One region of the Rossellomorea sp. QJM3NY_18 genome, then DNA from elsewhere that is predicted to be linked to it. Evidence: predicted binding sites of a transcription regulator. Region 1 holds the regulator's gene; each other region holds the start of a gene.
The links. Region 1 encodes CtsR, which represses protease genes until heat stress. Its sites were predicted from a motif close to ATGGTCAATAAAGGTCAAACA; they were not measured.

Region 1 (4,930 bases):
GGCTCATCGCATCCTGGGGCTGTAGTCGGTCCCAAGGGTTGGGCTGTTCGCCCATTAAAGCGGTACGCGAGCTGGGTTCAGAACGTCGTGAGACAGTTCGGTCCCTATCCGTCGTGGGCGCAGGAAATTTGAGAGGAGCTGTCCTTAGTACGAGAGGACCGGGATGGACGCACCGCTGGTGTACCAGTTGTCTTGCCAAAGGCATCGCTGGGTAGCTATGTGCGGAAGGGATAAGTGCTGAAAGCATCTAAGCATGAAGCCCCCCTCGAGATGAGATTTCCCATCACGTAAGTGAGTAAGATCCCTAGAAGATGACTAGGTAGATAGGTCAGAGATGGAAGCATGGCGACATGTGGAGTTGACTGATACTAATCGATCGAGGACTTAACCAAAAAGAGTCATTATTTTAATGAATAACAGTTGGTCGGTATTCGGCTTTCTTGACATCAATTATCAATTCTTTATCTAGTTTTGAAGGAACAATTCCTTCAATTGAATAGTCGTCTGGTGACAATGGCGAAGAGGTCACACCCGTTCCCATGCCGAACACGGAAGTTAAGCTCTTCAGCGCCGATGGTAGTTGGGGGATCTCCCCCTGTGAGAGTAGGACGTCGCCAGGCAAATAGGAAAAAGAGTAGCTCTTAGGGGTTACTCTTTTTTTGGTTTCACTGTTAGATAAGGATGAGTGTATAAAAAGTAATTATTTGGAAAAATACGCAATAAACGAAAAAATGACGCAATTAAGGGTGTAAATGACGCAATTAATAAAATTATGACGCAGTCACCTTCGAAAACGACGCAATCAACACGAATTCATCAAAAGCCACACACATTTCACCAGTCAAATCAGCAGGATTGCTATAAAAGAGACCACTAAAATATCTCGAATTACGATTCTCTAAACTTTTCATTAAGAATTGATCACATAAACACCCAATCCAGCAACCCACAACACAACACAACACAACACAACACAACACAACACAACACAAACTTTAAATCCTCTTGAAATCGACTCCCACCAATTCCCCGTTCACAAAACTCCCACCCACCAAGTGCCCCATTTTCAAATTTCTATCCAACAATCTCACTTTCACACGTTTAAAACCTCCCTTAAACAGGAAAACTTCTAAGGTCAAACTTCATAATTGCAAAGTTTAAAACGCGGTTGTATAATTATAGTCAAATATAGTCAAAGTCAAAATGAGGAGGAGGTTTGATGAGGAACATATCCGACATCATTGAAAATTATTTAAAAAATGTGTTAGAACTGAGTGAAAGTGAGATAGTCGAGATTAAAAGAAGCGAGATCGCTGATAAGTTTCAATGTGTTCCTTCTCAAATTAATTATGTGATTAATACCCGTTTTACCATCGAACGAGGGTATGTAGTAGAAAGTAAACGTGGCGGCGGTGGATACATCCGGATCATGAAGGTGAAGGCCCACGATCAGGTTCACTTGATTGATCAGTTGGTGGCACTGATTACACAAACGATCAGCCAGAATACGGCAGCTGATATTGTTTTTCGGTTAGTGGAAGAAGAGATCATTTCCGAAAGGGAAGCCAAGATCATGCTGAGTGTGATGGATCGGTCGGTCATCATGGTCGAATTACCGGAACGGGATATCCTGAGAGGAAGAATGCTTAGAGCCATGCTGGATACATTGAAGTATGAGTAAGGGTTAAAGAGGTGAATGGGATGGTTTGTCAAGAGTGTAATGAAAGACCTGCGACCCTTCATTTTACCAAGGTGGTAAACGGGGAAAAGACAGAGGTTCACTTATGTGAGCAATGTGCTCAGGATAAGGGTGAGATGTTTATGTTTGATTCTTCTCCCGGCTTTTCTGTGAACAATCTATTGGCAGGTCTTCTTAATATAGCTCCTGCATTTAAGCAGGCAAAGGAAACTGAGATTCCTAAGACAGAAGTTTTACAGTGTGAAAAATGTAAAATGACGATTCATCAGTTCATAAATGTGGGTCGCTTTGGTTGTGCCCATTGTTATGAAACGTTTAAAGATGAACTAACTCCTGTATTAAAGCGTGTTCATAGTGGCAATGTCGAACATCACGGGAAGGTTCCGGAGCGTATGGGTGGAGCCATCCATGTGAAAAAGAAGGTGTTGCAGTTGAAGTCTGAATTGCAAACGATGATTGCGGATGAAGAGTTTGAGAAAGCAGCCGAGATCCGAGACGAAATCCGCTCCCTGGAAAAGGAGATAAAGAAAGAGGGAGGCGATAAAGAATGAGTCTTGAGAAGTTCCTGAGTAATGCCGTCAGTTCCTGGATGAGTGAGGAGGGACCGAATTCGGATATTGTCCTCAGCTCGAGGGTAAGACTAGCGAGGAATCTGACTGACTTTCGTTTTTCCACTCTTTACTCTTCTGAAGAAGCGCGGGAGATTGTGAATCAGGTAAAGGAGAAACTTACATCATATCCAAAGAATTTAGGAGAATTAGAATTTTTACCTACAAGTGAGATTCAGCCTCTCCAAAAGAGGGTATTAATGGAGAAACACCTCATTAGTCCGAATCTGGCAGAGGAAACGAACTACGGAGCTGTCCTTTTATCAAGTGAGGAAGATATTAGCATAATGGTAAACGAAGAGGACCATATTCGAATACAGTGTTTATATCCTGGTCTGCAACTGAAGGAAGCTTTACAGAAAGCCAATCAGATCGACGATTGGTTTGAAGGTGAATTTGACTTTGCGTTTGATGAGAAGCATGGCTACTTAACGACTTGTCCTACCAATGTGGGGACGGGACTCAGGGCTTCTGTCATGATGCACTTGCCGGGACTTGTGTTAACGCAGCAATTAAACCGTATCATTCCTGCGATCAATCAATTGGGGTTAGTGGTAAGAGGGATATACGGAGAAGGCAGCGAAGCGCTTGGGAATATCTTTCAGATTTCCAATCAAACGACACTTGGTAAGTCGGAAGAGGACATCGTAGAAGACTTGTTGAGTGTTGTGAAACAGATCATCGAGAAAGAACAAACGGCAAGGGACGCATTAGTTCAAACGTCAAACATACAATTAGAAGATAGGATTTTCCGTTCTCTTGGGGTCCTGGAGCACAGCAGGATCATTGAGTCCAAGGAAGCTGCGAAGTGTTTATCGGATGTCAGACTTGGAATCGATTTAGGATACATCAAAGTGATATCTAAGAATATATTGAATGAACTAATGATTTTAACCCAGCCTGGATTTTTACAACAATATTCTGGAGGTCCACTGAGACCAAATGAACGAGATATAAGAAGGTCTTCTTTGATTCGGGAACGAATTAAGTTAGATAAAGATACATGTGAGGAGGAAAAATAATATGATGTTTGGTCGATTTACAGAAAGAGCCCAAAAAGTATTGGCATTAGCTCAAGAAGAAGCGATTCGTTTGTCGCACAGTAATATTGGTACTGAACATATTTTATTGTGACTTGTCCGCGAAGGTGAAGGTATCGCCGCCAAGGCACTTACAGCATTGGGACTGAGCCCTGAAAAGATTCAGAAGGAAGTTGAAGGGTTGATCGGGAAAGGAAGCGAGAAATCTCAAACGATCCATTACACACCTCGTGCGAAGAAAGTGATTGAACTTTCCATGGATGAGGCCCGTAAGCTGGGTCACTCATATGTAGGAACGGAACATATTTTACTGGGATTGATCCGCGAGGGTGAAGGAGTGGCCGCCCGGGTACTCGGTAATCTGGGTGTCAGCTTGAATAAAGCAAGACAGCAGGTATTGCAGTTGCTTGGCAGTAATGATGCAGGCAATCACCAGGGTGGAGGCAACGCCAATGCCAATACGCCCACACTTGACAGTTTAGCCCGTGATTTGACAGCCATTGCCCGTGAAGGCAGCTTGGATCCGGTCATTGGCCGAAGCAAGGAAATTCAGCGTGTAATTGAAGTACTGAGTCGTCGTACGAAGAATAACCCAGTGTTAATTGGTGAGCCTGGGGTAGGTAAGACAGCGATCGCAGAAGGCCTCGCGCAACAGATCATCGCCAATGAAGTTCCTGAAATCCTGCGCGACAAACGCGTTATGACCCTTGATATGGGTACGGTTGTAGCAGGTACGAAATACCGCGGGGAATTCGAGGACCGACTGAAGAAGGTCATGGATGAAATCCGTCAGGCGGGTAATATCATCCTCTTCATCGATGAGCTCCATACTTTAATCGGAGCAGGTGGGGCTGAGGGAGCCATTGATGCTTCCAACATCTTAAAACCATCCCTTGCACGCGGGGAATTACAATGTATCGGTGCCACAACATTAGATGAGTATCGCAAATATATTGAAAAGGATGCAGCGCTTGAGCGCCGTTTCCAACCAATCCAAGTCAATGAGCCGACGGCAGCAGAGTCCGTCCAGATCCTTAAAGGGTTACGTGATCGTTATGAAGCGCATCACCGCGTGTCGATTACGGATGAAGCGATTGACGCGGCAGTGAAGCTTTCTGATCGCTATATTTCAGACCGCTTCTTACCGGATAAGGCAATCGATTTAATTGATGAAGCAGGTTCTAAGGTGCGCTTGCGTTCTTATACGACGCCGCCAAACTTGAAAGAGCTTGAAGCAAAGCTGGAAGAAATCCGCAAAGAGAAGGATGCAGCGGTTCAAAGCCAGGAATTTGAAAAAGCAGCTTCTCTAAGAGATTCAGAACAAAAGCTTCGTGAAGAGCTGGAAGAAACAAAGAACACATGGAAAGAAAAGCAAGGGCAGGAAAATACAGAAGTGACTGTTGAAGATATTGCGAAGGTTGTTTCAAACTGGACGGGAGTACCGGTATCGAAATTGGCCCAAACGGAAACGGATCGTTTACTCAAATTAGAGGAAATCCTTCATTCCAGAGTCATCGGGCAATCAGAAGCAGTCGTTGCGGTATCAAAAGCCGTGCGCCGTGCAAGGGCCGGCCTGAAAGATC
Region 2 (4,930 bases), 1.4 Mb from region 1:
TATGATTCCCTTTATATTTTGAATGGTTAAAGGTTTAAATAGGATAATATCATCCACACGGTTAAGGAACTCAGGGCGGAAAGCAGATCGCAGCTGGCCCATGACGAGATCTTTCGTCTTAGAGTCAATCTCTTCTTCCCCTTTATTCCGTTCAAGGAGATGAGCAGAACCGATATTGGAGGTCATGATGATCACAGTGTTCTTACAATCAATGGTCCTCCCCTGAGAATCGGTGATCCTGCCATCGTCAAGCATTTGCAGAAGAATATTGAATACTTCGGGATGGGCCTTTTCAATTTCATCAAGTAAAATGACAGAATACGGTTTACGCCTTATGGCTTCCGTCAGCTGACCCCCTTCTTCATACCCTACATATCCAGGAGGTGCACCGATCAAACGGGAAACCGCATGCTTCTCCATATATTCAGACATATCGATTCGGATCATCTGTTCTTCACTGTCAAATAACGTTTGGGCGAGTGTCTTCGCAAGCTCTGTCTTCCCGACTCCTGTCGGCCCCAGAAAAATGAAGGAACCAATCGGTCTGTTCGGATCCTTGATCCCTGCCCTTGCCCGAATGACGGCATCACTAACCAGCCCAACAGCTTCATCCTGGCCGATAACCCGTTCATGCAGGATGTGATCAAGCTTCAACAACTTCTCCCTTTCTCCTTCTACAAGCTTTGTGACCGGGATCCCCGTCCATCTCGCCACAATATTCGCCACTTCTTCTTCTGTCACTTCTTCACGAAGCAGGCGCCCTTCCTGTTCTTTCAGCATTTCCTGCTCTACCGCCGCAAGTTCTTTTTCCATGGCCGGAATCCGTCCGTGCCTGAGCTCCGCGGCTTTATTCAAATCATAATCACTTTCGGCTTCTTCCAACTGGCGCCGGAGTTTCTCTAATTCTTCACGCTTCTCCTGTACCACTGAGATGCTTTCTTTCTCCTGTTGCCATTTTAATTTCATGCTATTCGCTTTTTCCTTCAGATTGCTTAAATCTTCACGGATTCGTGCGAGCCGCTCAAGACTTGCAGCATCTTTTTCCTTATTCAACGCTGCTTCCTCAATTTCGAGCTGCATCACTTTACGAGTGACTTCATCGAGCTCTGAGGGCATCGAATCGATTTCCGTCCGAATCATGGCACATGCTTCATCGATTAGATCGATTGCCTTATCAGGGAGGAACCGGTCTGAAATATAACGATCAGACAGCCTGGACGCAGCTACGATGGCCCGGTCATGAATATTGACCCCATGATGGATTTCAAATCGTTCCTTCAACCCTCTCAGAATGGAAATCGTATCCTCCACATCCGGTTCCTGTACGAGCACTTGTTGAAACCGTCTTTCCAGGGCAGGATCCTTCTCTATATACTTCCGGTATTCATTGAGGGTCGTTGCCCCGATACAGTGAAGCTCCCCTCTGGCAAGCATCGGTTTCAGGATATTCCCCGCATCCATGGCTCCCTCTGTTTTTCCTGCTCCGACAATCGTATGGAGTTCATCAATGAAAAGAAGAATGCGTCCTTCACTCTTTTTCACCTCTTGAAGGACGGCCTTCAGCCGCTCCTCAAACTCACCCCTGAATTTCGCTCCTGCGACTAAAGAGCTCATGTCCAGCTCGAAAATCGTCTTATCCTTCAAGCCTTCAGGAACGTCCTTACGAACAATCCTCTGGGCAAGACCTTCCACGATGGCGGTTTTCCCTACACCCGGTTCTCCAATCAAGACGGGATTATTCTTCGTTTTCCGGGAAAGAATGCGAATCACGTGGCGGATTTCACTATCTCTCCCGATGACAGGATCGATTCTCCCCGACCTCACGTCAGCCACAAGATCCCTTCCGTATTTCTTGAGTGCTTCATATTTCACTTCCGGGTTTTGTGTCGTCACCCTGCTCCCTCCTCTTATCTCTTCAATGATTTCTCTTAGGTTCTTTTCCGTTACCCCTTGCTGTGTTAAGTACAGCGTAATCGGATGATTCTTCTGCATCCACAGGGCAAGTGTAAGATGCTCAATGGAAATATAGTCGTCTTCCCATTTACGTTTCAAACTCTCACTGTCCGCGAAGAGTTGATGGACATCCCTTGAAAGATACTGTCCATATTGAATCCCTTCCCCTTCTACTGCAGGGATGTCATGTAACTTCTCATCTACCCATTTTATCAGACTCTGAATGCTTCCCCCCGCCCGCTCATATATGGTACGGAGGAAGCTTTCTTCCGACCCGAGAAGGGATTTCCATAAATGAAGGGCGCTAACATCTGTATGTAGCTTTTCCTTTGCCAATTGACCAGCCGAAACCAACCCTTCCTGAATGCTGTGGGTCATATTATCAATATTCATTATCTGCCACCTCGTATTTGACCTTTATTGACCTTTAATTTCATTATATCCCTTTCTTCCGAAAAAGGGAAAGAAAAAGGAACAAGGATAGCCTTGAACGGGGCACCCTTGCTCCTAATGGTTAAGGTTTTCTCATATACGACCAAAGACGGTTGTGATTGGAGTTCTCAGGAAACCTGTCCCCTGCTTTCAAACGCAGTTTTTGCGGATTCTTCACCATGCTCCCGGTTTCACCGATTTCTATATACTCACCATTGTTCGGTGCTTTTTCTCCGGCCCTGAATTGTCGTGACTGTCCCATTTTTACCCCTCCTTTTTCGAAGCAATGCTTCTTTCCTATTTTTCTACAAGCATGACCTTTCATGCATGCCAGATGAAGGATAAATATGATAATTACGTTACGGTTCGGTTAACATTCGGAAAAGGGGGTTTACAGTCTTTCCCTTAATGGTGTTAAATTAAAAAATGTGGAGAAAAAAAGCTTGGAGGATATATAATGGATTTTTATTTGATTATTAAATATTTATTTTTGGGGATTTTTCAAGGGTTCACTGAACCGATCCCGATCTCATCGAGTGGACACCTGCTGCTTGCTCAGCATTTCCTCGGAATCAAAGACACAACACTGACCTTTGAAATTCTGGTCAATACGGCTTCATTACTCGCCGTGCTCATCATTTACCGGGAAGACATCATGCGACTCATTGTGAATGGACTCGGTTATTTCAAACAGAAAACACCTGAAACAAAACGTGATTTTCATTTCATTATATATTTACTGATCGGCACAATCCCTGCAGGGGTAATCGGTATATTATTCGGCGATGTCATCGAAGAACATCTTACTTCTGTCATCACGGTAGGAATCACTCTCATCATCACAGGTATCGCCCTTTGGATGATCCGTAACTTAAGAGGAAGAAAAAATGATGGAGACTTAAATGTAAAGGACGCGATCATCATCGGTCTTGCACAGGCAGTTGCCCTCATCCCTGGAATCAGTCGTTCAGGTGCAACGATCGTCGCAGCCATGGCAAGCGGTATGAAGGCAGAAACAGCCCTCCGTTTCTCTTTCCTCCTTTATATTCCCGTCAGTGTGGGCGTAATGGTATTTGGAATAAGCGACATGATGGGTGATCCGAACCTTGCTTCCATGGCGATTCCATATATCGTTGCCTTCATTGCATCCCTGATCGCTTCTTACTTCTCATTGAAGTGGTTCATGAATATTATGGCAAAAGGGAACTTGAAATACTTTGCTATTTATTGTGTCGCGGTGGGAGCTGCCGTCCTGATTTTCACCTAACCTTCTATCCGCCTGAGTTTCTTTGATATCTGAAGAATGAAATTGACTGTGAAAATTGCCCGGTCTCCATTTGCCAGATCGATTGATTAACCTAAAAACCCCCTGAAGCTAACCTGCTTCAGGGGGTTTCTCATGTATTGGGTATTACCTGATTCCCAATGCGATCTTCGCATAGCGGGACATATTGTCTTTGCTCCATGGTGGATTCCAGACGATGTCAACCTCTGTTTCTTTCACTTCGGGAATGTCACTCAATGCTGTTTTCACTTGATCGACGATTGTTCCGGCAAGAGGGCATCCCATTGACGTGAGGGTCATGGTCACTGTCGCTTTTCCTTCTTCACCCAGATCCACATCATATACTAAACCTAAGTTAACTATGTCTATTCCTAATTCAGGGTCGACAACCTGCTCTAAAGCACCCATCATATTATCTTTAAGATCTTGATCCATGCTAATCACTCCTTTACGCTTATACTTGTCTCTTACCCATTTTCATTACTCATCTTAACAAATAACCACATATAAAACAAAAGGTTACGCTGATAAGTGCTTCTCGAACCACTCGACGAGCCGTAGCACGCCTTCTCTCGTGACTTTGTGATCGGCTTTATCATCTTCTATGAAAAGCAGATGGTCTTCACGTTCCTCATAATAAGGCAATATGCTGTCATAGAATTCCCTGGTAAAATGGAAGGGGACGACTTTGTCGCGCTTTCCATGCCAGAACATAAGGGGTCTGCCCCCAAGCTTCTCGGGTTGAAGGCTTAGATCATAATGGGCAAGCTCCCTCATCATGCTTTCGATTTCCCCCTCGGCAAATGGCAGATCATATCCCAAAGCTTCCACTTGAGCCAGCTGGGCCTGTGCAAATTTTACATATGTAGGATTCCCCATCAGTGAAACGGCTGAAGAGATCCATTCATATTGAGTCAAAGCACCCAATGTAACGATCCCTCCCATGGATGTACCTGCAACACCGATTCCATTGGGTGCAATCATCCCTTTTTCATCAAAGCGCTCTTTCAAGATGGATAATTCATGAATGGTATTCAACACGATCTTCCAAAAAACTTCTCCCAATTGATACTCTGACTTTCCAGAAGATCGTTCTCCGTGCTCTAAACAATCCGGGAGTATCACTCTGAACCCCTTTTCAGCAAGAAGGTATGCGTAGTGGAGATTATGCTCTTTCGCACTCGTAAAGCCATGAATAAAGAAGCATGTCGGTAACGGTTTATTCATGTCCTCTTCCTTCACAAGATGAAGAAACGGGAT
Region 3 (4,930 bases), 1.1 Mb from region 1:
ATACTCACTCATATCAAGTCGGAGCATGGAATCTTTAGATCCAAACAACTCTTCAGCCAATGTCTTCGTTAATTCTGTTTTCCCGACACCTGTCGGTCCGACAAATAGGAATGTTCCGATTGGACGGTGCTTCGCTTTCAAGCCTGCCCGGCTTCGTCGGATGGCTTTCGCCACTTTTTTCACGGCTTCACCCTGTCCGATCACTTTATGAGCGAGGTTTTCTTCAAGGGATTTCATCCTCTTACGATCATCACTTTGAAGCTTTCCTACAGGGATGCCTGTTTTGGTCTCAATGATTGACTGAATCAAGTCCTTTTCTACAAGTGCCTTTGAATCAGCAAATTCCTGGCCAAGCTGTTTCTCCAAGGATGCTTCCTCGTCCCTTAGGATCGCTGCCTGCTCATAGTTTTCTTCTTTCGTTGCCTGCTCTTTCTTCATTCTTACTTCATGTAATTTTTTGTGAATCGCTGTTTTATCCTTGCCTTCAGATAGAAGGTTCACTTTTGAACCTGCCTCATCCATCAGATCAATCGCTTTATCCGGCAGGAATCGGTCCTGTATATAACGATGTGACAATTTTACACAAGCCTCGATGCTCTCATCTGTATATTCCACCCCATGATAGTCTTCATAGCGGTTTTTTAAACCCTTGAGAATTTCGATGGCTTCTTCCGGAGTGGGCTCATTGACCAAAACCTGCTGGAAACGGCGTTCGAGTGCCGCATCTTTTTCGATTTGACGATACTCTTTAAGGGTTGTCGCCCCAATCACCTGCAGGTCACCACGGGCCAACGCCGGTTTTAGAATATTCCCTGCATCCATGGATCCTTCTGCAGAACCTGCCCCCACCAATTGATGGATTTCATCGATGAACAGCATGACGTTCTCACGATTCTGCAATTCACTGATGATGGCTTTCAACCGTTCCTCGAATGATCCCCGTACGCCTGTACCAGCAGTCAAGGAAGCAACATCCATCACATATACTTCTTTGTTTAGTAATTTTGACGGCACATCACCTGCTACGATTTTACGTGCCAATCCTTCCGCAATGGCTGTTTTCCCGACGCCGGGCTCACCGATCAGTACCGGATTGTTTTTATTGCGGCGGTTCAGGATTTCAATCACACGATCCACTTCTTTGTCACGACCGATAACCGGATCAATCAAGCCGGCTTTGGCTGCTCCAGTGACATTATGTCCGAACTGATCGAGGATGCCGTTTCCGCCATTCCCACTTTTCGCTTGAGCTGATGAAGATGGCTGTTGTTGGTTTTGGAATCCGTGATTAGGACTTCCGCCCATGCTCATACCTTTGAACAACTCATCAAACGGGAATCCTCCCTGAATGCCAGAAGGGGTTTGCTGCTTTTGAAAGCAAGCAGAACACATTTTCATACTGGATTTCTTACCATTTTGTTGCGTATACACTTCAATCGTTGCTTGATTGTGCTGACATACTTGGCATTTCATGAAACATGACCTCCTGTTGTCTTGTTATATATAAATGGGTTTGTTAATTGGTTTATGGTTAAGGTCAAATCAAAACTTGACTATGTTTGACTTTGACTTTATTTGACCTTATAAATACAGTATACTTTGACCTTTTTTGACTTTCAATATTTTTGCTTATGGAAATTTTTGATTGGATTCCAATTTCCCGTTGATTGAAGAGTATAGTAGAGCGAAATAGAGAAATCAAATAATTGATTTATTGATATTCCACTCCTGAAAAACACAAAAAAAGCCGGCATGTCAGCCGACTCTATTAATACCAATGCTCCCAGTTGTCTTTGTAGCACTCATGCTTCTTTTTATGGCAAGTGCACTTTTTAATCTTCTTCAGTTCGTCCAGAATTTCTTTTAGAAGATCTTTGATATCTTGATGCTTGTCTTTTTTACAGTCATCATGTTTGTAGGATTCAGATTGTTTTTTATACATACGCTGTTTCACCACCTTTTCAACCATTGGAAGAATATTCACCATGTTTGCCATGGCCCCTAAGTTTCCAAGTGAACCTAGTGCATCAAGAGAACTCTTTCCTTCCGAACCTAACAGTCCTTTAAGATGATCCTCATTCAGTAATGAACTTAACTTATCTTTTGCCGTTTCCAGATCCAGTTTACTTGCATCTTCTTTTGTGTATTGGTTGATTAAATCCATAAGTCCTTCTAGTGGATTATTTTTTTCACTCATCTATTTCCCCTCCATCTTTTTGCAAATTTCAATGTAATGGCATTCCTTGAAGACCCGTCTCCAAGGAATGATCAATCTTTAAATCTTAGCTAATTGCACTAACGGCAAGTAGAACCAAAATGGCGATTCCAACAATCAATGCTGCTAGAGGGTTAATTGCAAGTAGTACTAGAAAAGCTACAATTAACAGAACTAATAGCAAGCTGTAAAAATCAAATTCGTCATGAGAATGACCGGCACCCATCCATAATCACCTCACTTATTCAGTACTTGTAAATCACCTTACATGACTATCTTATGTATGTATTGCTAGTTTCGAATGATATAAACGTCTATTTGCTAGTAAAAAGGGCTATTTAATCCATAAAAAAAATGCTAGACCTGGAAGCAGGTCTAGCATTTCCCCGTTAATATTTCTACTATTTTTGCCTTTATACTAATTCACGATCCCAATGGCGATGTTCTGCGATGGCTGCGGTGAACTCCTTGGCAAATGACTTCATGTCTTCCCCGGTTACAACCCCTGAACCCTTCACACCTGCTTCTTCCAGCCAGTGTAAACCTTCATGGGTGGCACCGATCGGTTTAAAGTGAGAATACGCTTCTTTTACAAAGTAGGTGGTATCTTGAGAGAATTTCTTATCTACGTTTTCTCCACCTACCACGTATAGGCTGTCGAATAAGACAGATTCTCCCGTTAAGAATGTATGGTCCACTTCAAGCTCTGTACCGTCATCACCTTTGCGCGTCCCCAGCTTGTCACTTATGATTTCAGGCTGAATTCCTTCTTCTTCAAGAGCAGAGAGAACACGGCTCACTTCTTCTCCTTTGAAGCCATTTCCAACGATGACACCCACTTTACGGGTAGCCGGCTTCTTTTTCGTATTTTCCTGACTTAATGCCGGGGATGATTTCGTTACCTTCGATCCTTCTCCTTCAGGTACTTCTATATTGATCGCTTCTGCAAAACCTTTTGCCAGGTCCATACTGACGTTTGCAAACATATCGACGATCTGCTTCTGAACCGATTTGCTTTTCACTTTCCCCAGTTCAAAACTGAAGGCTTGAATGATATGCTCCTTCTCAGGTTTACTCATGCTGTTCCAGAATAGTGTCGCCTGTGAGAAGTGATCCTTGAAGCTTTCACTTCTTGTACGTACTTTCCTGCCTTCCATCTTTTCCTGATAGTGTGTGTACCCGCCTTCTTCCTTCGAAGCAGGAGCTGGTGTATTATGGGCCAGTGAATTGTTATGATAGCTCACCTGCCCTTTATTAATTGTATGGCGGCCATATCCATCACGTTGGTTATTGTGGAAAGGGCACACAGGTCTATTAATCGGAAGCTCGTGGAAGTTCGGTCCTCCAAGACGAATCAATTGTGTATCTGTATAAGAGAATAAGCGTCCCTGCAACAACGGATCATTGGAGAAATCGATTCCAGGCACCACAGATCCAGGATGGAATGCCGCCTGCTCCGTTTCGGCAAACACATTGTCCACATTGCGGTTCAAGGTCATTTTCCCGACGACCTTCACAGGGATTTCCTCTTCCGGCCATAACTTCGTAGGATCAAGGACATCAAAGTCAAAGTTAAACTCATCTTCTTCTTTTATGAGCTGAACACCCAGCTCATACTCCGGATAGTCCCCTCCCTCGATGGATTCGTATAGATCACGGCGGTGGAAATCAGGGTCTTTCCCGTTAATCTTCTGTGCTTCATCCCAAACCAGTGAGTGTGTTCCGAGTACCGGTTTCCAGTGAAATTTCACAAAATGAGCTTTGCTTTCTTCGTTCACAAGGCGGAATGTATGGACACCGAAGCCTTCCATCATACGGAAGCTGCGGGGAATCGCCCGATCGGACATGGCCCACATCACCATATGAGCGGATTCCTGATTGTTCGCGATAAAGTCCCAGAATGTGTCGTGGGCAGAAGCAGCCTGAGGCATTTCATTATGTGGTTCAGGTTTAAGGGCATGAACTAGATCCGGGAATTTGATTGCATCCTGAATGAAGAATACGGGAATATTGTTCCCTACCAAATCATAATTCCCTTCTTCTGTATAAAATTTAGTGGCAAATCCCCGTGCATCGCGCACAGCCTCCGCAGAGCCCCTGGATCCCGCCACTGTGGAAAAGCGTACGAATACAGGTGTCTTCGTCGACGTGTCCTGAAGAAATTTAGCCCTTGTATATTCTTTCATAGAGTCATAGAGTTCGAACTCTCCATGTGCCGCAAATCCGCGTGCATGGACAATCCGTTCAGGGATGCGTTCATGGTCGAAGTGGGTCATCTTCTCACGGAAGTGGAAATCCTCCATTAAAGTAGGTCCACGCTCTCCGGCTTTCAGTGAAAACTCATCCTCTGATACCTTCAGCCCTTGATTAGTTGTAAGATGCTTTCCTTCGTCATCCACTCTATACTGTTCAAGCTGTTCATCTTTACTTTCACCATTCACCTTCGTACGACGATCGTCTCCCATTCTTTCATCCCTCTCATGTTTATTAATGTTTACTATGTAAAACATTCTGGTAATCTAGTACCCTTGATGAGTTGTTCTAAACATTTATTGGAAAGTTCGCGATCCATGATTTTTAAAATTTTTCCATTTCTCTCTTTACTGCGTAACATTGTTCTGTTAAACTAAATCTACAGTAACGTAACAATGTTTTGTTGCGAAAAGAGGTGAACCCTCATGGAAACAGATCTTATTTCTAAAAAGGAAGTACTGG

Region 2: a site for CtsR is predicted at 2,361-2,381, ahead of clpB (ATP-dependent chaperone ClpB). Genes of this name have one in related genera too.
Region 3: a site for CtsR is predicted at 1,597-1,617, ahead of AC0VXY_RS06200 (ATP-dependent Clp protease ATP-binding subunit). Genes of this name have one in related genera too.

Annotation. Positions count from the first base shown of each region.
Region 1 is NZ_CM149659.1:109,512-114,441, forward strand. Features, by position in the region: rRNA gene AC0VXY_RS00570 (23S ribosomal RNA) at 1-392, shown strand, start outside; rRNA gene rrf (5S ribosomal RNA) at 504-620, shown strand; gene AC0VXY_RS00580 (CtsR family transcriptional regulator) at 1,220-1,681, shown strand; gene AC0VXY_RS00585 (UvrB/UvrC motif-containing protein) at 1,702-2,250, shown strand; gene AC0VXY_RS00590 (protein arginine kinase) at 2,247-3,329, shown strand; partial or broken gene clpC (ATP-dependent protease ATP-binding subunit ClpC) at 3,331-4,930, shown strand, end outside.
Region 2 is NZ_CM149659.1:1,475,675-1,480,604, reverse strand. Features, by position in the region: gene clpB (ATP-dependent chaperone ClpB) at 1-2,346, opposite strand, end outside; gene AC0VXY_RS07605 (YjzC family protein) at 2,468-2,647, opposite strand; gene AC0VXY_RS07600 (undecaprenyl-diphosphate phosphatase) at 2,840-3,652, shown strand; gene AC0VXY_RS07595 (metal-sulfur cluster assembly factor) at 3,797-4,105, opposite strand; gene AC0VXY_RS07590 (prolyl oligopeptidase family serine peptidase) at 4,190-4,930, opposite strand, start outside.
Region 3 is NZ_CM149659.1:1,202,148-1,207,077, reverse strand. Features, by position in the region: gene AC0VXY_RS06200 (ATP-dependent Clp protease ATP-binding subunit) at 1-1,473, opposite strand, end outside; gene AC0VXY_RS06195 (hypothetical protein) at 1,769-2,197, opposite strand; gene AC0VXY_RS06190 (catalase) at 2,629-4,680, opposite strand; gene AC0VXY_RS06185 (DUF4004 family protein) at 4,894-4,930, shown strand, end outside.